3 regions of the Vibrio nigripulchritudo genome follow, and region 1 is predicted to be linked to each of the others. Evidence: predicted binding sites of a transcription regulator. Region 1 holds the regulator's gene; each other region holds the start of a gene.
The links. The regulator PurR, encoded in region 1, represses purine synthesis genes. The targets are predictions, from matches to a motif close to TNANGNAAACGTTTNCNTNA.

Region 2: the regulator PurR is predicted to act here: its motif matches at 2,689-2,708, upstream of purT (formate-dependent phosphoribosylglycinamide formyltransferase).
Region 3: the regulator PurR is predicted to act here: its motif matches at 6,956-6,975, upstream of QMG91_RS11015 (phosphoribosylaminoimidazolesuccinocarboxamide synthase).

What each region holds. Positions count from the first base shown of each region.
Region 1 covers NZ_AP027049.1:1,425,312-1,433,274, forward strand. Annotated here, with positions in the region: gene QMG91_RS06745 (putative signal transducing protein) at 1-112, opposite strand, end outside; gene QMG91_RS06750 (TfoX/Sxy family DNA transformation protein) at 259-849, opposite strand; cyclic di-GMP riboswitch class I at 974-1,067, opposite strand; gene purR (HTH-type transcriptional repressor PurR) at 1,229-2,233, opposite strand; gene torD (molecular chaperone TorD) at 2,549-3,190, opposite strand; gene torR (two-component system response regulator TorR) at 3,487-4,200, shown strand; gene elyC (envelope biogenesis factor ElyC) at 4,277-5,068, opposite strand; gene cmoM (tRNA uridine 5-oxyacetic acid(34) methyltransferase CmoM) at 5,184-5,969, shown strand; gene mukF (chromosome partition protein MukF) at 5,981-7,318, shown strand; gene mukE (chromosome partition protein MukE) at 7,299-7,963, shown strand, end outside.
Region 2 covers NZ_AP027049.1:2,157,575-2,165,537, forward strand. Annotated here, with positions in the region: gene sbcB (exodeoxyribonuclease I) at 1-457, shown strand, start outside; gene QMG91_RS09905 (CidA/LrgA family protein) at 468-830, shown strand; gene QMG91_RS09910 (LrgB family protein) at 830-1,504, shown strand; gene cdd (cytidine deaminase) at 1,726-2,613, shown strand; gene purT (formate-dependent phosphoribosylglycinamide formyltransferase) at 2,762-3,937, shown strand; gene QMG91_RS09925 (thiopurine S-methyltransferase) at 3,982-4,623, opposite strand; gene QMG91_RS09930 (P-loop NTPase family protein) at 4,716-5,471, shown strand; gene QMG91_RS09935 (RelA/SpoT domain-containing protein) at 5,606-6,376, shown strand; gene ihfA (integration host factor subunit alpha) at 6,645-6,941, opposite strand; gene QMG91_RS09945 (hypothetical protein) at 7,456-7,963, opposite strand, start outside.
Region 3 covers NZ_AP027049.1:2,389,189-2,397,151, forward strand. Annotated here, with positions in the region: gene ydiJ (D-2-hydroxyglutarate dehydrogenase YdiJ) at 1-2,007, opposite strand, end outside; gene QMG91_RS10985 (DUF3334 family protein) at 2,228-2,905, shown strand; gene QMG91_RS10990 (DUF2786 domain-containing protein) at 3,034-3,717, shown strand; gene QMG91_RS10995 (OmpA family protein) at 3,844-4,509, shown strand; gene QMG91_RS11000 (J domain-containing protein) at 4,686-5,723, shown strand; gene QMG91_RS11005 (hypothetical protein) at 5,982-6,164, shown strand; gene QMG91_RS11010 (hypothetical protein) at 6,402-6,827, shown strand; gene QMG91_RS11015 (phosphoribosylaminoimidazolesuccinocarboxamide synthase) at 7,089-7,963, shown strand, end outside.

The DNA of each region.
Region 1 (7,963 bases):
CCTGTAGACCAAACAAACCTTCTCCTCGTACTTCCACATCTACCCCTTGCGCTTTTAGCAATTCGCAAACAATGTGGGCTTCTGTAGGCAGCGAGGCAGAGTACAACTTCATAATGATTCCTATTTGGTTTGGTCGAATGACCTGGAGTTATATTAAGTATGACAGGAGTCTAGAGAGTGTGGTTTGTTGCTCTGCACCAAACTGTGAATTGCAGCAATAAAAAAGCCTCCGAGAGGAGGCTTTTTTACAAAGGTTACTTAGCTCAGACGCTTCATCAATTCATCTCGCCTGTCTTGAGGAATGACAGACCAATGAGTTCCTTTGATAGCACCTTCAAGTGCCCATAGAAGCTCAAGCCCCACATCACTAGAATGTGTTTGCTTGATGGCTTTATAAGCTTCTACTGAACCATAATCCTGCAATTCTTGAACAGAGGATATACCTGCTTTTTTAAGCATTCGTTCAGTGCCCAAACGCAGGTTTGGCAGATCTTTAAGGCGAGTGGGTTTAGTCTCGGCTTGCTTCTGCTTTTCAGTTCTCGCAACTTTGAGTGCTTGCGATGCTTTTTCGATGATGTCGTCAGTATTTTCCCAGCTGATTTCTGGGAGGGCAAAATACTTGGTGACGACCGGGAATCCACGCTTTTTGTAAACGTAAGGCTTTAGACCTTGTTGCTCGAACTTTTGAGCACTTTTTGAGTCAGCTCTGATATGTAACGTGTTTTGAACTACTAAGGCGAACATAGTGTCGTCGGCAAAAATGCCAAAACCACCAAACATTGAACGTGATTTAATCGTCCCTAATGGTTCAAATAGCTTCAATGAGTTTTTAAGTATTGGTTTATCCATGCTGTACTGTCTCGGCTAAAGAAGTTATGCCACTACTAAGTTCAGGTCCGAGAAAAAATAGCAAAGTGATGCAGCCAGATGTCAGAGTTCGGTTAACTCTGGAAAAGAAGTATGCATATTTGCCATCGGCAACCCCGCTACCATTTGGATTTTTTATACATCCATTTAGGCCGGAAGCTTTGCGTCCCACTTTTTCAAATGGTTTGCCCTGTGCGTGACAGTAAAATCATAGAGAAAAAATTGAACAAGAATCACATCGAGATGCCTCTAGTGTGATCTTAATCCAAAAAATAAATGCATAGATATAAATATTGTTTCTTATTTGACCAAAAACGCAAAAAGCCTGGATTATAACCAGGCTTTATTAGAATTAACTAAATCAATTTAACTTTTTAACAGAACTTCGCTCTATGATCTCCGGATGCATTTCGAAGATTCTCTTATCATGCTCTTTGTCTTTGATTCGCTGAAGTAAGATTTCAAATGCGGTTTTCCCGACACGACGTTTTGGCTGGTGAACGGTAGTCAGGGGAGGGGAGAAATACCCAGACAGTTCAATGTTGTCGTAACCGATGATTGATATGTCATCAGGAACACGCAAACCATTCTCCTGCAAACGGCTAATCACACCTAGTGCCATAAGGTCGTTAAAACAGAACACAGCAGTTGGGCGTTTGTCCATTGCTAGGATCTTGTCTGCTGCGATAACGGCTGTGTCACACTCAAAGTTACCCACAAGAATTCGTTCTTGGTTGAACTCCACGCCAAATTCATTCAGTGCGCGTTTGTAACCTTCAACACGCTCGATACACGCCACCTTTTCTTCGTGACCAGTTAAACAAGCAATGTCAGTGTGACCATTTTCGAGCAAATACTTGGTTGCCAGATAGCCCCCTTCTTCGGAGTTATCAATAATCTTATCAGCCTGAGAACTTTCAGGACCCCAGTCCATGATGACCTTAGGAATAGAGGCATGTGCATCCAGCATTTCGCGAAGATCTTCAGTCAGATCAGAACACATGACTAAGATGCCATCGACGCGTTTTTCTGCCAGCATACGGATGTAGTCGCGTTGCTTTTCGTAGATACCACCAGTGTTACATAAAATGAGTGTGTAGCCTTGTCGGTAACAGTAGCTTTCTACACCATCAACAACCTCGGCAAAAAACGGGTTGCTTGATTGTGTAACCAACATTCCTATCGTTCGTGTGGTATTGCATTTTAGGCTTCGCGCTACTGCACTTGGTGCGTAGTTCAGTTCATCGACTGCTTTTTTTACTTTTTCTTGTGTGGCTTCAGCGACAAAGCGAGTTTTGTTAATAACGTGGGATACCGTTGTAGTCGATACTCCGGCTAGTCGTGCGACATCTTTAATTGTGGCCATAAAACAAATATCCTGTAGAGCCTGGCTGAGAGGTAAAATCAAAATTCAGCGGGCGGATTTTAATTGTATTATTTAAATTCGGCTAAAAACACAAAAACCGCTATTAAAACAGCGGCTTAGGTTAAACATTTCAGCGATTTCATATTTTATCGTTTGCGATCACGATCTTAGTCTTTAATTCGGCATTAGACAATGGACGGATTCGTAAAAATTTATACCAAGTGTCACATTTATGAAGATAACGAATTCGAATTAAGCAACTAGGTTTATATCTCATGTATTATCACCAAATATCTCGCAGTGGCTTTGGTATACCTATTCTCCAGCTATGTAATCGCAGTCCAATCGGATGAAGTCTATTAAAAGCTGAGAAACAGAGGCATAGAAACCAAAGTCATCATACTTTTGACAGTTTTCATTAAACTGTGGCAGCCATGTCATAAGATGTGTTTCAATAAAATCTTTCTGTTCCAACAGTGCTTTTTCAAGCGCTTCTTCATTGAGAATTTCGTTTGATTTAACAATCAAATTACCTAGGAAATCTAATTGAATTGCAAGGTGATCGGCAGGCTCTTTGAACCCTTCCATCATCGCGATGTTTTTTTCAAGCAATAGCGCTTCCATCTGTCTGGTTGGTTCGCCATTTAACAGACCTGAGTGGTAAATGGATGCGTAGGGCAGTGCCGCGTGCTTATCGGTGGTCAGGAACAACCCACAAAAATCAGCCGCAAGCTCCAGCCTTGCATCTTCGCGGTCTTGCAGTTTATTCAACGCTTCGATCAAGCGTGTAGCTGCTGAGTTGAGCGCACTGTTTTCTGCCAAGCCACCAATAAAACCCCGAATTTCAGCAGTTTGATATTTCGCAAGTTCTTCATCACTCATCTCACGAGCAAATAAACTCGATAGCCACCAATATATTTCCGCTCGCTTCTCATTGAATAATTTGGTTTCTTGCATGGCGTTAACACTCCGGACGAAATAGATGACGCAATTTTAACGGATAAAAATGAACAGAACTATTCCAAAGAATGGCGAAAAATGAAAGGAAATAGAGGATTGTTAACAGGAACGGATAGGTTGTTTTGAATCAATAAAAGTTAGGAAATTAACTCGATTTTAGTGAATTCGCTAGAAATGTAACGATTTGTGAATAGAATATAAAGAGTCGCAAATAAACTGTGGCGAGTTTGTCTTTTTTTCAATTATAACGACGAACAAATTAAACCTTATAAATACAAAAGAAAGTGGTGTAAATGAGCTATCACGTATTAGTCGTAGAAGACGATGTGGTTACCCGAAGTAAATTGGTGGGATATTTCCAGAATGAAGGCTATCAGGTGAGTGAAGCTGAAAGTGGAGAACAAATGCGTTCTGCACTGACAGAAAACTCGGTTGATTTGGTCATGCTGGACATCAACCTACCAGGTGAAGACGGGCTGATGCTAACTCGTGAACTACGTAGCCAATCTGATATAGGGATCATTCTCGTCACAGGACGCACGGATAGCATTGATAAAATCGTTGGGCTCGAAATGGGTGCTGATGATTATGTGACAAAACCTTTTGAATTACGCGAGCTGTTGGTTCGAGTGAAGAACCTATTGTGGAGAATTTCTGCAGCGCGACATGTACCAGCACGAGCCGATCAGAAAGAAGAATCTGGTCAGCTCATTCGATTTGGTGAATGGACATTCGACATTCAACGTCGGGCGTTGAGCAAAAATGGTGAGCCTGTAAAACTCACTAAAGCAGAGTATGAATTACTGGTTGCTTTGTCTTCTCATCCTAACAAGGTGTTAAGTCGTGAACGTATTTTGAATATGATCAGTCATCGAGTTGATGCACCAAATGATCGTACGATAGATGTTCTGATCAGAAGAATGAGAGCCAAAATGGAATTCGACCCGAAGAACCCACAAATCTTTGTGACGGTTCACGGAGAAGGTTACATGTTTGCTGGGGACTAAGTTCGAACGTTCAATATGATAAACAAAAAAACCGAGGTTAAAGCCTCGGTTTTTTAATTTCATAATTTCAAAGCACTTAGGATGCTTCGTTTAACTGAGCATTTGAGTTGGTTGCAAAATCACGAAGGGTTTGCCACCAAAGCCCTAAACGCTCATGCCAATAGGTTTCGGTCCATTCTAGGTACTTAGCTTGTGGTCGGTATTTGTTCCAAGGCAACATCGCACCGTTGGAAGCTAGGAAATTGGTTGGGGCAGGGGTGGGGTCCATACCTGCATCATGAAATTCACGCAATGCTCGCGTCATATGGCTGGCAGATGTCACCAGAACGAGCTTCTTATTATTAACGAATACCGAGGCTTGTCTGGCTTCTTCCCAAGTGTCTTTTGCTGTTTCCAGTAAGATAATATCGGGCTTGGCAACGCCAAGAGCGAGTGCGACCTTAGCCATCATACGTGCATTGCTGATTTCAGACCCACCAGCATAGCCAGATAAAATGAGCTTCGCTCCGGGGTACATGCGTAAAATACGAATACCCTCTGAAAGCCTCATTAATGCCGTACGGCTCAATTCTGAAGTTGGAGGAATATCATCATCAACAACATGTCCGCTTCCCAATACCATGACATAATCAATGGTTCCTTCAACGGGTAAAAATCCTTTGTGTTGGCGCTCCATGGGCATCAGTAAACTGCTGGCAACAGGTTGGAAAGAGGAGAGAAAAATACCAGCAAAAGATAAGAAAATAAGAAAACAGCCTGTACCGCGTTTCAACGTGAACATGACCAACAATAACCCTACCACCCCAATTATCAAAAAGCCTGGGAGCGGCATCAGCAGCGCAGAAAACACTTTTTTCAGCTCAAACATACTTAAATAGCCCGAAAAATCATCACTTGATTATGAAAAAGGCGATGAAGCCTTTATTACTTCTTATCCTGTGACAGAATAAGCGGCACGAATAGCCATAATAACCTAAGCCACAGTGACAGAAGATCGTAATTTCGACGATATTGCCCACAAATTCGCAAAAAATATCTACGGATCCGAGAAAGGTGATATACGTCAAACCATTGTTTGGGAAGATTTAATTGTAGCATTAAGTGAGCTCAATGATGAAAGCCGCCGATTAAAAATCCTTGATGCAGGCGGTGGTCTTGGGCAAATGTCGCAAAAAATTGCCCAACGCGGACACGATGTCACACTCTGTGATCTATCTTCTGAAATGCTAAAACTGGCTAGGGCAGACATTGAAAAACACGGTTTGCTTTCCCAATATCAGCTAGTTCACTCTCCAGTTCAAGAAATTGAACAGCACCTCACAGAGAAAGTTGATATGGTGCTTTTCCATGCGGTCATGGAGTGGTTAGGAGACCCAAAAACAGCGCTTGAAAAAGTGCTTGAACAAATCAAACCGGGTGGAATTGGCTCTATCATGTTCTACAACCACCATGGTTTGGTGTTAAAAAACGTGATTTGCGGCAATATTCCTCACATTTTAGAAGGAATGCCGCACAGAAAACGCTTTAAACTTCAGCCTCAAAAAGGTTTGAAGCCGGAAGAGGTCTATCAGTGGATAGAAGACGCCGGATTTGAAATATGTGGTAAATCGGGTATTCGCTCCTTCCACGACTACATAGGTAATATGGAGTACATGGGCGATTATCAATTTGAAGATGTACTGGCACTTGAAAGACAACTGTGTCGTCAGGAGCCTTACCTTTCTTTAGGACGCTACATCCACGTATGGGCGAAAAGAAAGGCACAATAACAGGATGAACAATGAGTAATGTAACTCTAGATGTTGTAGAGCAACCAATCGATGAATTGGTTGGCTGGGTAAAACAACACGATTTCTCATTGAACTTGTCTACTGAACGTCTGGCTTTTCTAATTGCGTTAGCCGTTTTAAGTAACGAGAGATTTGATGAAGAGCTGGGTGAAGGAGAATTGCACGACGCGTTCTCGATTGTCACCCGCTTATTTGAAGACACGGGGGAAGCCTCAGCATTTCGAGCGAACAACGCCATTAATGAAATGGTTAAACAAAAGTTGCTAAGCCGTTTTACAAGTGAAATGACTGAGGGAGCGAGTATTTATCGCTTGTCACCTTTAGCGGTGGGAATTACGGACTACTACGTACGCCATCGTGAATTTTCTAAGCTTCGGCTGTCCATTCAGCTGTCTATGGTGGCGGATGAAATGGAAAAAGCCATTGCCGCTGCCAAAGAAGGCGGAACGCCGGGTCACTGGAAGAAAAACGTATACGGAGTGCTTAAGTACTCCGTAGGGGAGATCTTTGACCAAATTGACCTAAACCAGCGCGTAATGGACGAACAACAGCAATCGGTGAAAGACCAGATTGCTGAACTGCTAAACCAAGACTGGCGCGATGCCATCAACAGTTGTGAAGCCTTGTTGAGTGAAACGTCCGACACCCTGAAAGAGCTGCAAGACACCCTGCAAGCGGCAGGTGACGAGATGCAGACTCAGCTTCTTGATATTCAGGAACTGGTGTACGGGCAAGACGAACTGGAATTCGTCGAGGAAGCGCTTTTCGGTCTTCAGATGAAATTAGACCGCATCATCAGTTGGGGTCAGCAAGCCATCGACCTGTGGATTGGTTATGACCGCCACGTGCACAAATTCATCCGTACAGCCATTGATATGGATAAAAATCGCGCCTTTAGCCAAAGGCTGCGTCAATCCGTCAATGAGTACTTTGATGCACCATGGATGCTGACTTACGCCGATGCCGAAAGGCTTCGAGACATGCGTGATGAAGCGCTTGTGCTGCGTGACGATGAAGTCATGGGGCAAGTGCCATTGGACGTGGAATACGAAGAATTTGAACAAGTGAACGATGAGTTATCGGAGCGCATCAGTGACATGCTTCGAGTTCACAAAGAGCAGGGGGCACCGATTGATCTCGGTATCGTACTGAAAGACTACCTGTCTACTCACCCGCAGACTCATCACTTTGATTTAGCCAGAATCGTTGTCGACCAAGCCGTGCGCTTAGGTTATTCCGAATCCGATTATCAAGCGATTCAGCCAGACTGGCAGGCAATTAACGATTTTGGTGCGAAGGTACAAGCAAATGTCATCGATAAATACTGAAGAATATATGCCAGAGAAACTGGCAAAAGCGATTTCTAACCCGCTATTTCCTGCTTTAGACAGCGCACTGCGTGCTGGGCGCCATATCTCCTCTGAGGACTTGGATAACCACGCTTTACTAAGCGATTTTGAAACCGAGTTGGCGTTGTTTTACCAACGTTACAACACCGAACTGGTGAAAGCGCCGGAAGGCTTTTTCTACCTTCGCCCACGTTCCACATCTTTGATCGGTCGAAGCGTCTTGTCTGAACTCGACATGCTGGTGGGGAAAGTGTTGTGCTTCCTTTATCTCAGCCCAGAGCGTTTGGCACACGAAGGCATCTTCACCAATCAAGAGCTTTATGACGAGCTGATTTCCCTCGCTGATGAGAAAAAGCTGATGAAGCTGGTTACCAACCGTGCGACGGGTTCGGACCTGGACAAAGAAAAACTGTTTGAAAAAGTTCGTACATCACTGCGTCGGTTGCGCCGCCTAGGGATGATTATCCCAATTGGAGAAAACGGTAAATTCCGAATCAGTGAAGCCGTATTCCGCTTCGGTGCAGATGTGCGAGTTGGCGACGACATTCGCGAAGCACAACTGCGTTTGATCCGTGATGGTGAAGCCGTAGTGCACCAACAAGAGCCTAGCCAGGTCAGCTTGCT
Region 2 (7,963 bases), 730 kb from region 1:
TATTGATCGCGAGCAGTGCTTAAAAAACCTTGCCATAATTCGCCAACACCCTGAAATTAGGGAAAAGCTTATTGAGCTTTACCAGAATCAAAACGAGTATGACGTAGACCCAGATGTCGACACTCAGCTCTATAACGGATTCTTCTCTTCGGCAGACAAGACAGCCATGGAGATCATTCGAGAGAAATCACCTGAACAACTCGCTGGCTTGGATTTGAATGTAAAAGACGCACGAATCGCACCTCTGCTTTTCCGCTATCGTGCTCGTCACTATCCATGGACTTTGGACGAAACGGAACAAGCGAAATGGGCAGCACATTGTCGTGAGTATTTTGAAAGCAACTTACCGGAATACATGCAGAATCTGGAAAACTTAGTTCACGAACATGACGGTGACGAGAAAAAGATTGCCTTGCTAAAATCCGTATACCATTACGTTGAAAAATTGGTCTCTTAAGGATTCGGCAATGCTACAACGCGTCTTAGGGTACGCAATTTCATTTCTGGTTATTATGGCCTGCCTGCTGGTGGGTCTTACTATTCAACATTTGCTCGGGCTCGCCATTCCGGGCAGTATTTTTGGTATGCTGATTCTGTTCTTTCTTCTTGTAATGGGTTGGATCCCCGTTGAGTGGGTAAGACCAACATCGCAACTGTTTATCCGTTATATGGTTCTGCTTTTTGTCCCAATCAGCGTAGGGCTGATGAACCACTTTGACATGCTGGTGGCAAATGCGCTTCCCATTCTGGCGAGTGCCGTTGGTGGGACAGCCATTGTGCTTATCTTGTTGGCGCTCGGATTAGAAAAGCTGTTAAAAGGAGCAAGCTAATGTGGGTGCTTCTAACTGTAGTGGTTTTCTTTTTTGCCCGAAGTATTGCAAGAAAATTCAATAGCCCAATCGCGAACCCCCTGGTTATCAGCGTTTCTATCATCATCCCTGTCTTAGTTTATTCTGGTGTAGACTTCGACACCTATTATGAACAGAACAAATGGTTTAGCTACTTACTTCAGCCTGCTGTGGTGGCACTCGCCTACCCTCTATATGAGCAGTTGCCCGAGATCCGAGCTCGCTGGAAGATCATTCTTCTTGCTTGTGGAGTGGGTAGTGTTATGTCTATGTTTTCATCTTCGATGATTGCGCATTATCTAGGTACGGATCACGCTCTGATAGCAAGTTTACTGGGGAAATCAGTGACGACACCTATTGCGATGGAAGTATCCAGCTATCTGGGAGGCGAACCCGCCGTTGCCGCTATTCTGGTATTACTTGTTGGCGTTTTTGGAGCGGTTTTCGCTTACCCAATTTATAACTTAATTGGCATTACTCATCCTATTGCACGAGGTCTAACCATGGGTACAGTTTCTCATGCTTTAGGTACGGCTGCGTGCGCAGATAAGAACCCTAAAGACGCGGCATTTAGCTCCCTTGCTCTCGTCGTGTGTGGGGTGCTCACGTCGGTTCTTGCTCCCGCTTTCTTCGCTCTTGTTGTGTGGTTGGGATAGCTCTCCCAGCCATATAAAACTGCTCAAATATCGCACTATCAATCATTCTGTTAATAATTTTGACTTCGCTCGCACCTTTATGTGATGTAATCAATTACAAGTTGAATATCACTCACAAAATGCAACACAGCAATCCATTACACAATTTTACGTGATTTACATCACTGTGTGAGCGTGTATATTTCCTAGAATAACGTTGTATGTACCCAAAAGGATAAAAAATGAACGCTAGGATTTTAAAGGCGATTAAAGAACTTCCATCTGCTCTCGCACATGCGCTTGAAGAAATTACCTCTCAGCCAAGTTATGATGCGACTCTGTCTTCTGAGCAGTTCTCTCACCTAATGGAAGTATCTGGGCTTAAAGATGAAGACCTGAGAGTCGCTCTGTTACCCGTGGCTGCTGCCTACTCTCATGCTCCTATTTCTAATTTTTACGTTGGCGCTATTGCCCGTGGTCTTTCTGGCAGACTTTATTTTGGTGCGAATGTAGAATTTCTGAACGTCCAACTCGGCCAAACCATTCATGCGGAACAATGTGCAATTTCACACGCCTGGATGAAAAAAGAACATGGCATCAAAGACATTACTGTTAACTTCAGTCCGTGCGGGCATTGTCGCCAATTCATGAATGAATTGAACACAGCAACGGAGCTCTCGGTTCAGCTTCCCCATCGTCAGCCCAAAACTCTGCATGAATATCTGCCAGAGGCATTTGGACCTCAGGATATCGGGATTGAGTCTGCATTGATGACAGAAATCGACCATGGCAAATCGTTTGAAAGCGACAAGTCTCTGGTCAATGCAGCCCTGAATGCCTTAAACATGAGCCACGCGCCATACTCACATAATTTAAGTGGTGTTGCGGTACAGACCGAGAGCGGTGCTGAATATTCTGGCGCGTATGCTGAAAATGCAGCCTTCAACCCTAGCCTACCTCCGCTTCAGGTCGCACTTATTCAACTGCTTCTGGCTGAAGATTCTTTGGAACGCATCACTAATGCCGTCTTAATCGAATCAAATTCTGGCACGTCAAGCCACTTCGCGAACACTCAGGCAACGCTTCAAGCCATTAATCCAGACATATCTCTCGAATACATTTCGCTATAAAAAACAACATTTCCTTAAACATTAAGACCTTGTTATCACAAGGTCTTAATACTTTATCTCTGATTGAAAGTCATTGAAGGCAAACGATTGCGTGGCACGTAAATTTCAGTATGATTCGCGTCAGGTTCTCGAATAAAGGTTTAGGAAAATGTTTGGTACTGCGACAAGTAAAAATGCAACTCGTGTCCTTCTGCTTGGTTCTGGTGAACTAGGTAAAGAGGTAGCGATAGAGTGTCAAAGGTTGGGGCTAGAAGTCATCGCCTGTGACCGTTACCCTGACGCTCCAGCGATGCAAGTAGCTCACCGTTCACATGTTCTGGATATGCTTGATGCAAAAGCATTAAGTGACATCATTGAGCAAGAAAAGCCAGATTATGTCGTGCCTGAGATTGAAGCCATTGCCACGGATAAGCTGGTCGAGCTTGAAGCACAAGGGTTAAATGTCGTTCCAACAGCAAATGCCACCAAGCTCACTATGAACCGTGAGGGAATCCGACGTTTAGCCGCGGAAGAGCTTCAGATCCAAACATCTCCATACCGTTTCGCAGACAACTACGACGATTTCGCCAGTGCGGTGAACTTTGTAGGCATCCCTTGTGTTGTAAAGCCGATCATGAGTTCATCGGGCAAAGGACAAAGTGTGATTAAGAGCGAAAGCGACATACAGAAAGCATGGGATTATGCTCAGGAAGGCGGTCGTGCTGGTGCGGGTCGAGTTATTGTCGAAGGCTTTATCGATTTCGACTACGAAATAACGCAGCTCACTGTGAGAGCTTCAGATGGCGTGCATTTCTGTGATCCCATTGGTCACAGACAAGAAGATGGTGACTACCGTGAGTCATGGCAACCGCAGGTGATGTCAGAAGCTGCCAAAGAAAAAGCTCAGGAAGTCGCCGGTAAGGTAGTTAATGCGCTTGGAGGATACGGCATTTTTGGCGTGGAGCTGTTTGTAAAAGGTGACAACATCATCTTCAATGAAGTGTCCCCTCGCCCACATGATACTGGTCTTGTTACTTTGATCTCTCAAGAGCTTTCCGAGTTTGCTCTGCATGTTCGTGCATTCACTGGTCTGCCTATCAATCAGATTACTCAGTATGGACCTTGTGCATCAGCCGTTATCTTGGGGCAAGGCACATCAGAAAACATTCGGTTTGAGGGCGTAAGTGAAGCGCTGAATGCCCCTCAGACTCAACTTCGTCTATTTGGTAAGCCCGATATTGATGGAAGACGCCGATTAGGGGTTGTCCTCACTCGTCGCGATGACACTGATCAGGCGATTTCAGACGCCGTAAACGCAGCCTCAAAAGTGAAAGTAGTTTACTGATTTGTCGCTATAAAGTAAGAAGAGCAGCCGAATGGCTGCTCTTCTCACTCAATTAACCAGGTCTCTTCTGCAAATCGCGAAAGCCCTTTCTTTATCCGATGATGTGTTTTGTCTGCGTCGTCTCGCGCTAGATGCGTAACCTTGAAGCCATCAAACAAACTCAGTACTTCATCTTTCGGAACACTGAATGGAGGTCCTGCCATTTCTTCCTGTGGGTAGTCCAAGGTCACTAACAAAATCTTTCCACCCGGTAAAAGCAAGGATTTCAATCTTTCTACGTAGCTCGATCTCAGATCCTTTGGCAGAGCAATTAACGCTGCTCTATCATAAATCAGCTCTACTGGTTCAATGGGCGCTGTGAAGTAGTCACCGGTGTAGATGTTCAGCTCGTCAAACTGATACCAGTCATGCTGAGATGACACAGTAGTCACAGTTGGAGTATAAAAATGTTCCGCGAAGAAGGCTCGCACGGCAATATCACTTAACTCGACACCTTGTACGTTGTCATGCTTTTGTGCCAGCCACACCAAATCTTCTGATTTTCCACACAAAGGGACGAACACCTTTTGCTCTCGACTGGGAGAAAGTTTCTCCCAGTATTTAATCAACAACGGGTTGACGTCTTCCAGATGAAAACCGATCTGGTTTGATGCCCATTTTTGATGCCAAATCTCTTGGTCTTGCATGTTATTGCCCTAAGCTACCGTTTTGTAAAGCATATCTAATACCATTCGCTTGGAAAAGTCTGATATGCCGTATTTATGCGAATAAAGATGATATGCCTAACGCTCTACTTCTGTGTTTTGTTCGTTTGAAAGTGAATAAAAATGTGGAACGCACACTAGAAAATAAAGTTCACACTATGTCTTTGGCAAAAAGATCAAATTGGGTGAAGCTCACACTTTTAACATGTATTGCGTTAAACCTTAATGTTTATCATGGATTTCAAACGGCAATCCTCGTAGTTTGTGCGGCATATAAACAAATAATTATTACGTCAGGTTCAAATATGGCTAAGCGCACCCTTATATTTGGGAATATAAGTGCTGGCAAATCTGCTTTGGCTAAGCAGATATCTGCCCAAACCGGACAGCGGCACATTGAACTGGATGAACTGGCATGGCGAGATCAGAACCATTCTATCGCTGAAAAAATCCAGGTCATTTCAGATGAACTGCAATATCTTAACGAGTCAGGAAACTGGATTGCGGAAGGTGTTTTCGGGCACCCTATATCTCAGTTATGCTCTCACTCCAATCAGGTTATTTTCCTCGATATGCCACTTTCTGTGTGTATTGAACAACTCGAACAACGCTACGGCAATGAACTGAGTGCTTCTGATCTGGAGCGCCAGAGGCTTTGGGCAGAATCTTATTATCACAGAGATACTGCAAATTCTTATGCATATCATAGTGAGCTATTCGATCGCTTTTCAGACTCTAAAATCAGAATTTCATCTAAAGAGCAGCTGAAGTCTTTCTTATCCGAACTTGCCACACAAAATTCTGAGCACAACCTCACACTTATTAGCTAACATTCCCAAATGGGGTTGGAACTTGTTGTTCTTATCCCCATCTAACTATTGTCTGGCAAATAAAGACAATTCAAATTCTTAGCAACGCAGTGCCCTTTGAGTATCCACTTTACTGTCGCTTACTAGGAGTGTGAATGAACCTGTTTCTCAAAACGACGGCTTTGATGCTTTTGCTTCTGAGCAAGGCACCTCTCGCAGCCGTTACATCACCTGCTTATAACTCAGACTCTCCTCGTTCTGGTACGTCTCAAAACCAGCTTAATCCCAATCGATTCAGACACAGCTTAAGCGGTCTTTACAGCATTCAGTCAATGAATACTCAGCCCGTTCAGCCTTATTCCGATTTTGATGTTTTATACTCGAAAGCACATCAAGCTCAGTTTGAGTTAGAAAGCTTGTGTAAGACAACCGCAATGCTCAGTGGTACTTCCCCTTACTTCGCAGGAGTGAAAAGCAAAGAAAGAGCGCAAGAGAAAATTGAAAAAGAACTGAATGGTGAAGTTTCAAGAATTACCGATCTTGCCCGAGCTACTTTAGTTGCAGACGATATTTCCAGCCTGGTTGCTTCTTATGAAATGCTTCATCAAAATGCCAAGATTCTGAAGGTCAAGAACCGCTTTAAGTCCCCCACACCTTCAGGCTATCGAGACCTAAACGTGTTACTGGAGCTTCCGGGAACCAAAATCGTAGCTGAAGTACAGCTTCATCTGAGTGATATTGCTGAAGTTAAAAGCGGAGCTGAGCACAAAATCTACCAGAATATACAGATGATAGAGCGAACCGCGGTGATTGAATCTCGCGAGCTCAGTGTAAGAGAACAGGAAAAGATCAAAGCATTGAGGTCACAAGCGAAAACCTTGTATCAAAGAGCCTGGCAACCATACATTGCCCCGCAAGCTGCATAACCCTTCATTCAAATACTTCAAATAGCAAAAAGGCACGGTTACCGTGCCTTTTGTTCGAAATATGCCAACTAACTTGAGCAAACTCGCCTAAACGAGACCATCTGCCTCAGAATATTATTGACCTTCGAAAACCAAGAAGTTGCCAGACTTAAGGTTTGTACCTTAAGTCAAGCAACTTCAACAGTTGAACACTGCAAGCAGCAAAGCGAATGAGTCGTAAACCAGTGTAAGTCAAAAAGACCACGTCGAAGTGGTCTATTTGCTTAGGCTACTTTTCAACCTTGATGTTCTCGACTCGGGCTTTTAATTTCTGACCTGGTCGGAACGTAACTACGCGTCGAGCAGTAATCGGAATGTCTTCGCCCGTTTTAGGGTTACGACCTGGTCTTTCATTTTTATCACGAAGATCGAAATTCCCGAAGCCAGACAGTTTTACCTGTTCGCCACTTTCTAGGGCTTTTCGAACTTCCTCGAAAAACACTTCAACCGTTTCCTTGGCATCCCGTTTACTGTATCCGAGCTTTTCAAACAGGTTCTCAGCCAAATCGGCCTTTGTGAGCGCCATAAAACTTCCCTCAAAGCTGTGTTAAACATTAGCTACAAAACTTGTAGCGCCAAAGCATTTTGTAGAGCCAATTTAGTAACTTAAGACCCCACAAACAAAAGTGTATGCCAAGCTTATGATTTTCGCCAATTTTTTTCTTTTGAGATCTTACGCAATATTTGTAAGTAGCTGATAATTTACTCAACAGATGGAATGATTTTAAGAAAATCCACCCAAGAAACAACCATTAACAAGAATATTAAGCTAATAAATATCAAATAAACAGGACAATAATCCAATGTAAATTTTGTGTACTTTTTCTGTTTTTTCCCAAACAATTCATAAAGTTGAGACAGTTTTTGCGATCTTTTGCGATTAAAAACACATCAATTATGAAACACAAATCAGACCATTTGAACGCATAGCAACTTGTTCATTCTGTGCTCCATATATAAACAATCAGACTTGTTTCCCAAAACCGATGAAAACTACCTCCTGACAACATAATAAACAGAATTCTGGATACGCTTGCGGACTAGAAACTCCACTTTAACTGGGCGTAGAATGCCGTTCCGGGTGACTTTCCAAATACGCTATTGCTTCTCCCGTCAAAGCGCTGAACAACACCTATCAGTTGGGTATTATCCGACAATGAGTAACTGGCGTTTCCGCCATAGAATATAGAACCATCACTATATATCGTCGAACTCAATGTCGCTCTGAGCAATGGAGACACATCAAAACCCAAATCTGCATAGCCCGTAAAACGAGAAAAACTCATTGTTCTCGCCGTCAAGGGCATGTTCAGAAACTTGATGGCATTATCAACTTCTTGCGGTTGTGATATATAAAGTGCTGCAATTCGCCCAAGCCAGTTCTGTGTTCCTCCAAAACTGTAATCGCTTTCTAGGCTAGCAATCACACTGTTTTTTAGTTTTATTTTATTGACTTGGTTTTCATCGGGCTTGAAGTAGCTAATTTCTCCCTTTAAGCCTGCGCCTTTAACATCCCCGGCAAACCCAGATCCAATTACTCTATCGGTC
Region 3 (7,963 bases), 960 kb from region 1:
GGCTAAGCATCCATTCATCGCTTCGTACACTTCATGGGAGAAGTCATACTCATGACGTTTATTGATGGTGTTTCTGACACGATCAACCAATGTCTTTATACTGGCGCTCCCTTTAAGGGTCTGCTTCTCCAGATCCAGAATATCGATGCCGTGATCAGTGAGCTGTCTTAGCCATTCACGCACCATGCCCGCTCGTCCTTTAGGCGAATGACGGCGATCAGCGGTCACCTTCATGGAAGGACACATTGGTGAACTGGTGTCGTAGTTAAAGCAGAGACCGTTGCCATTACATTCCATGGCTTGCTTAAAACTGTCTCTTACCTGAACCGGAATTTGACGATCAAAAGTACCGCGTTTAGCGTCTGTCACTTTAACCAGTTCAGCGTCGCTCCCCAAAGGCGTACAGATTTTGCCTGGGTTCATTTTGTTTAATGGATCAAAAGCCGCCTTTACCCGGCGAAGTTCCATGAATAGAGACTCACCGAAAAACTCTGGTCCGTACTCTGAACGAAACCCTTTACCGTGTTCGCCCCACATTAAACCGCCGTACTTGGCCACCAGCTTCACAACTTCATCCGAGATGCGATGCATCAGGGCTTCCTGCTCAGGGTCACAGAGATCCAGCGCAGGACGTACGTGCAGGACACCAGCATCGACATGACCGAACATTCCGTAGTTCAGTTCTTTCTCATCCAGGAGATCACGAAACTCCTGAATGAAGTCCGCCAAGTTCTCGGGAGGTACGCAGGTATCCTCGGCAAATGCCACAGGTTTTGCCTTCCCTTTGGCAGCACCAAGCAGACCAACAGCCTTTTTACGCATGGCGTAAATTCGCCCAATACTCGCGAGGTCGGTACACACCTGATAGCCAATGATGCCACCGTCTTCATTTTCCAGCATCTGATCCAACTTGCTCGTAAGCTGAGCAACCTGATTCTCTACTTTTTCATTGTCTTGCCCGGCAAACTCAACAATGTTAATGCCGAGCATTTCTTTGCCCGGGACATCGGTCAGAAGATCGCTAACCGTATGCCAGACGATGTCTTCTTTCGCAAGGTTGAGGACTTTTGAGTCGATGGTTTCTACTGAAAGCGCATTCGCTTCCACCATAAATGGGGCGTTACGGAGCGCGGAGTCGAACGTGTTGTACTTTACGTTCACCAGAGTTCGCGCTTTAGGGATCAGAGTAAGGTTGAGTTTTGCTTCGGTGATGAATGCCAGAGAACCTTCTGCACCACAAAGTACGCGAGTTAAATCGAAGGTATCATCCTCTTCATTCAGCGCATTTTTCAGATCGTAACCAGTCAGAAATCGGTTAAGTGGCGGAAACTTTTCTACAATCTCGGGGCGTTTCTGACGGCAAACCTGCTCAGTAACGGTCAAAGCCTGCTGTGCGTACGTCCCTTCTTCTGGGCTTTCACCACTTTGATCACTTTCAATTAATGAACCATCTGCAAAAACAGCTTGCAGAGACAACACATGATCCGACGTTTTTCCGTAAACCAGTGACCCCTGACCAGACGCATCAGTGTTAATCATGCCACCCAATGTGGCACGGTTACTGGTTGAGAGCTCTGGAGAGAAGAAGAAGCCATAAGGACGAATAACGTCATTAAGCTTATCTTTTACAATACCCGTCTGTACCCTGACCCACCCTTCTTTTTCGTTAATTTCCAACACTTTGTTCATATGACGAGAAAGGTCAACCACGATGCCTTTTGTCAAAGATTGCCCGTTTGTGCCCGTTCCGGCACCACGTGGGGAAAAAGTAATGGTTGAGTAATCAGGCTGGCTTCCGATTTGCCCGATTAACTGAACGTCTTGGGTAGTTTTGGGATGAACAACAGCCTGAGGTAGCTGCTGGTATACACTGTTGTCAGTGGCGACGGCTAAGCGGCTTGAGTACATGGACTCGATATCACCAGTAAAGCCTGCTTGTTGAAGTTCTTCGAGGTATTGTTTAACTAAAGGATCAACATCCGATTGGTGTTGTAGTCTTGGTAACATTATGCTTCCTGCTCCCTGATGGCTGTTCCGTTCAGCCGGGATAAAAATGGTTTAAACATTGCGATTTATTTTTTGATTTTCGTCACTTTACAACATTTCAGAGCTTGATAAAAACAGAAAGTACGCATGAAATTAAATCGTTTGCTTACATTTTTGAATTTTTCGTCCACACTTCAATACAAGCAAACATTTTCTCCTATCGTTGTTAAGCGAATTCCATATGAAAAAAAATAAGATAGTTACAACAGAAGATATCCTTTTAAAGCTGTGCCAATCGGTTTCTGGTGTGCTGCAGTCGGCAACGGATTCAAAGATTTCATACTCCGCAATGGTGCAAAAGATCAATAAAACTTGCTTAAAGCCAGACTTTGGCTGTTTCGTACTTTTCGATGGCGGGTTTTCGGGGCTAGTCGTTATTAACTTTACTGCGCAGTCTGCGCTAGAACTTTACCAAAACTACATGCGTAACATGGGAATGCCGGAAGATGAACTGGCTATTCTCCATACTTCAGATGAAGTGGGTGACGTACTGGGTGAACTGATGAACCAGTTGGTGGGTGACTTCACCAATAAGATCAGAAAAGAACTGCAAACCAATATCACACAAAACCAGCCGAAGATGCTGGCGATCAACAAGCAGGTCATGCTGTCTGTTGATACTAACCTTGACCGTCCTCAGGCAAGGCGTGTGACTTTCTCTACCGAGAAGAACAACATCTTTTATCTTGAGCTGGCAATGGATAAAACGGAGTTCATCCAGCTTGAAGAATTTGAAGCCGAAGATGACGCTAGCGTTGATGACATTTTCGAGCAGGCAAAGACAAGTGAAAAGAAAGTTGACGATATCCCACCTGCGGATGACGTGGCTGATGACCTATTGGACGAATTGGGCATCTAACTCTTTCTTTCATAAGAAAGCATTGAAAACGCCACGCTTGATAAGAGCGTGGCGTTTTTGCTTTATGCTTCCACTTGCGTTTCTAACACGTTAAAATGGTCGACTTTTCCAATTGAACAGCTGTGGACATGGATAAAAAGAAAGCCCTGAAAAAAATTGCCAAATGTTTAGAGCTAGGCAACTCTGCCAACGTAAACGAGGCCGCCAACGCCATCAAAATGGCGCATCGTTTGATGCTCAAATATGGACTTGATAAAGACGACATCGAATTTATCAAGATGGGGAAAACTCAGTCCAGCCACCTACTACCTTCGAGTGTCTCGTCTAACCTGCTGCGCATTATCCGCGGCATCAACACCAAGTTTGGTGTTGAAGCAGTGTTACTGAACCACAAAGGTCTTAAACGTCTTGAATTCATCGGCGAAGCAGACAGAGCCATCTTTGCTGCTTTTGCGTTTGACATCATCTATCGTGAAATGAACGAACAAACCGGACAATTCAGAAATAGCTTTGCTGGCTCAGGCACAAGCAGTGCTGAAGTCACGCGTCGAGTTTCTTCATTTTTATCAGGCTGGATTGAAGGTGCGTTAGAGAAACTACCAGAAATCACGCCAGACGATGAATCCAACAACAAGATCAACAATTACATCGACAAAGAATTTAAAAACATCGACCGCGAAACTTTTAAACAGCAGTTAAAAGAAGCAATGAAGAACATCACCGCAGATTATGAAGTGGGATTGAAAAAAGGCAGACGGGTTTCAGTGAACCGACCGATTGACGGAGGTCAGGCGCCTAAGCTCCTCAAGTAAAAAATATGCCAACTGATAAGCACCCTTATTAGGGTGCTTTTTTATTGTCATTGGACATTAATAGAATGACGTATTGTATAATTCAAATAATACGGTACGATACCTCTATATAACTTAGAGGTACTTATGAAATACATTCCAACCCTTCTTGCAACTGTGATTATTCTTTCCGGTTGCCAAGCCACTCAGAGACAAAACGCGACCACAGGTCAAAATGAAACTAATTCCGCAACCAAAGGCGTGATTTTAGGTGCTTTAGCCGGTGCAGCCGCTGGGGCAATCACCGGAGACGACAGCAAAGACAGACAGCGTCGCGCTTTATATGGCGCTCTTGGTGGTGCAGCTGTAGGAGGTGGGATTGGTTACTACTTCGACAAACAGGAAGAAGAACTGAGAACATCATTAGTTAACAGTGGCGTTCAAGTAGAACGTTTAGACGACAATCAGCTTCTACTGGTCATGGAAAACGGCATCGGGTTCCATTCTGGATCTTACGCTCTCGACCCTTCTATTCACCAAACGCTAAACAATGTTGCGAAAGTATTCAATCGTTACCCAGACACGAAATTAGTTGTTAATGGACACACGGACAGCTCTGGAAGTGATTCTCGGAATCAGGTACTGTCTGAACAGCGTGCGACGCAAGTTCAGTCTTACCTGATTGGTCAGAACATCCAACCCGGTCGCGTTGACGCAAAAGGTTTCGGAGAGCGTTATCCTGTCTGCGATAATGCGACGACTCAGGGACGAGCCTGCAACCGAAGAGTTGAAATACAAATCCTGCCACTTTAAGGAAAACAGCAAACTGCAATTACGCGTTGAAATTTCAGCACATTCGACGGTACTCAGCTAAGCTTAAATTGTCGTTGTTACTTCCTACAACGGAGAAAGTCAGGTCATTTGGGTATATTGAGTTTAATGTTAGAATCAGCCCCAAAGGGGCTGTTTTTATCTCTATCGAATTGTCTATGAAACGTTTTTTTATTCTTGCTGCCATTATTTACTCTATCGTGCTTACCAAAGCCTTCGCGGTTCCTATTGAAGAGCTCGAAGCGAAAGCTAATAATCAGGATCCGGTTGCCCAGTATTCTCTGGCTCAGGCATTCTTTCAGGGTAATGGTGTGCCCAAAGATCCACAGTCCGCAATTGTCTGGCTAAGAAACTCCGCTGAAAACGGGTATCCTCTTGCGCAGCTAAAACTGGCTAATGCGTATGATTCGGGCTTAGCGATAGAAGAAAACCGCGCGCTTGCTATCTACTGGTATACAAAATCTGCGGTTCAGGGCTTAGCAAGGGCACAGCTTAAACTTGGCGCCATCTATGAAAGAAGTTTTCGCGAAACGAAAAGCGTCGCAGCTCTGGATTCTGCCGAGATCTGGTATCGCGTTGCCATGGAAAACAACAGCCATCAGGCTGAGGCAGCCTATAACAGAGTATTAGAGTCCAAATTCAATTACCGCAAGGCTGCACAATTGGGGCAATTTGAGGAGTTGGACAAGGCTCATGAAGACTCACTCACGACACTAGATAACCCCATCCCCCCACCGCAGCCGGTAGTTAAAGACTTTCAATGGTATCTGAAGACTTATCAGCAAGAGCTGATCTATGGCGGTGCCGGCATTGTGGGTGTTCTACTTCTTCTCATTCTGTTTGTATTGATGCGGAAAGGTCGACAGAAAAACAAAAATGCGGAACTAGAAAGCAAGGTTTCAGAACAGAATCAGCAGTCGAAAAAATTAAGACGAGAGCTCGAAAGAGCTCATAAACAGATCTTAAAGCAGAATGGACTGATTGAAGAAATGAAGTCTGCATCCCAAGATCAGAAGTTCCACATCGCTTGTGCAGTCTTTGGTTTTAACCCCAAACGTTTGCCTAAAAAAGATGTGATCAAGAACCGTTACAAAAAGCTTTGTCGCGTATATCATCCTGACGCCAATGGCAGCGATGAAGAGATGAGAAGGCTAAATACTGCGCTAAAGCTCATTTTGCAACAAAATGTTAATTGAATGTAACTATTGCTTAACATTTTCTGCGTCGGCATGTCATAATTCATTGCTTATATGTACCCAGAGTCTTTGCTCACAGAACACACCGCTCCACCATAGCGCGTGACTTTGATTGGTTTAGGTAGCTGACTGACTCATATTGAAAGCGTAGGAATGGCAAAAGCCCGTTCCGCCTGTTAATTGAGACACACCACCTTTTCGACAAGCTCACCATGCATAGCACGAGTAAAGACCAAGCTGTTTAAAAAGGGGGAAATAGTGTTCGATATTGAAGGCATATGTGATTGGTGTAAAAGACCAAGTCTTCTTACTCGCCATGACTACATTGATGGCAAGTTTCATCACTCTTGTGAAAAGTGCAATGATCTCGCGAGACTGGATGTACGCCAGTTTAACATTGCCGAGCAACAGCTCATTGATAAACGCGAAGAACAACGTTGATTCAAAATCACGTAAAGAAGGCGCCTGTATAGGCGCTTTTTTAATGCCTAAAAAATGCCTACACAGTAAATAGGACGAAAACACTGTATAAGAAAACCAGTATTTATTATCTAATAATATCAGTCACTTAAACAAATTAGCTTATTATTTAATCAAAAAAATTAAAAATTTTGCTTGCTAAACGAGCAAAATATAATTACTGTTAATCCATACAGCATGTATAAGGAAACAGTAATCATGTATAACTTTCAGCTCACTAACCAAGTTCAAAACACATCGTCTGACCGTTTCGCTATCGCTGAATATCAGCGTAATACTGCTAGCAATGATTCGGATTGCTGCGTTGAAATCGCAAAGTTATCTCAAGGTTCTAAATGGGTACTGTTAACAAGCCAATGTCGTAAACCTAAGTCTTCCATGCTTAAACAGCATAAAGTCAACGCAGAGCACCTGCTGCAAATGATGCCTTCAAGAGTCATGTCTGAAAAAGAAGTCGTGCTGAAAGCTATGTTGTCTGGTAACGCAAGTGCAGTTATCGCCAGTAAGAGCATTTCGGCAATTGACCAAAAACACCTTCTTAGTCGTGCTGCCCAACTAAACTGCGCTCTATTCTTTACCAACGACGCATCTGAACTGTTTTCCCACAAAGAATCCATTCACTAAATACTAACTCTTACTACTGCTTCCACTGCCGAGCCCTTCAGCTTTAACCTGAAGGGCTTTGCTTTTAGTGCCAACTCTAGATTCCAACCTTCACAATCTGTACTGAAAATAAACGAGTAATACGCTTGCAAGGCAATCGTTTGCTTTTTATCTGGAAGAGAAAAAAAGTTCTGGTATCATGCGCATCATTCGCACACAGCAAGTTTTTACTCTTTACTTGCGTGCCCTCTTTGACGTTTGAACATAGATAGGAATGTCGTAATGAGCTTAGCTGATCAAGTACTCGCAGTTAATGATGATCTCCCAATCCGCACTAATAAACCCGTCCACAGCGGCAAAGTCCGTTCGGTGTACTGGTTAACTGAAGAAGACAGCAAAAGACTGATTAAAGAAAAAGGGTACGATGTCGCCCCTGATGCCCCACTTGCTATCATGGTCATCAGCGATCGAATCTCGGCATTCGACTGTATCTGGCATGCAGAAGGTGGATTGAAAGGCGTTCCTGGTAAAGGTGCTGCGCTAAACGCTATCTCCAATCACTGGTTTAAACTCTTCAAAGAGAATGGACTGGCTGACAGTCACATTCTTGACATCCCTCACCCATTTGTCTGGATCGTGCAAAAAGCCAAACCCGTTATGATTGAAGCCATTTGCCGCAAATACATTACTGGTTCTATGTGGCGTGCCTACGCAAACGGCGAACGCGAATTTTGTGGTATCGAACTTCCGGAAGGTCTGGAAAAAGATAAGGTGCTTCCAGAGCTACTGATGACACCTTCTACTAAAGGCATATTGAAAGACATACCTGGCGTGCCTGAAGCGGATGACGTCAACATTACTCGCGCAAACATTGAAGACAATTTCGCAGCATTTAACTTCTCTAAAGCCGAAGACATCCCTCACTACGAGAACCTTTTAAAAGAAGGATTCGAAGTCATCAGCAAAGCACTTGCAGATGTTGACCAGATTTTCGTAGACACAAAGTTTGAATTTGGCTACGTCACAGACGCGTCAGGAAAAGAAAAACTCATCTATATGGATGAAGTGGGTACACCCGACTCTTCACGAATCTGGGATGAAGCGGAATACAACAAAGGCAGCATTGTTGAAAACTCCAAAGAAGGGTTCCGTCAGTT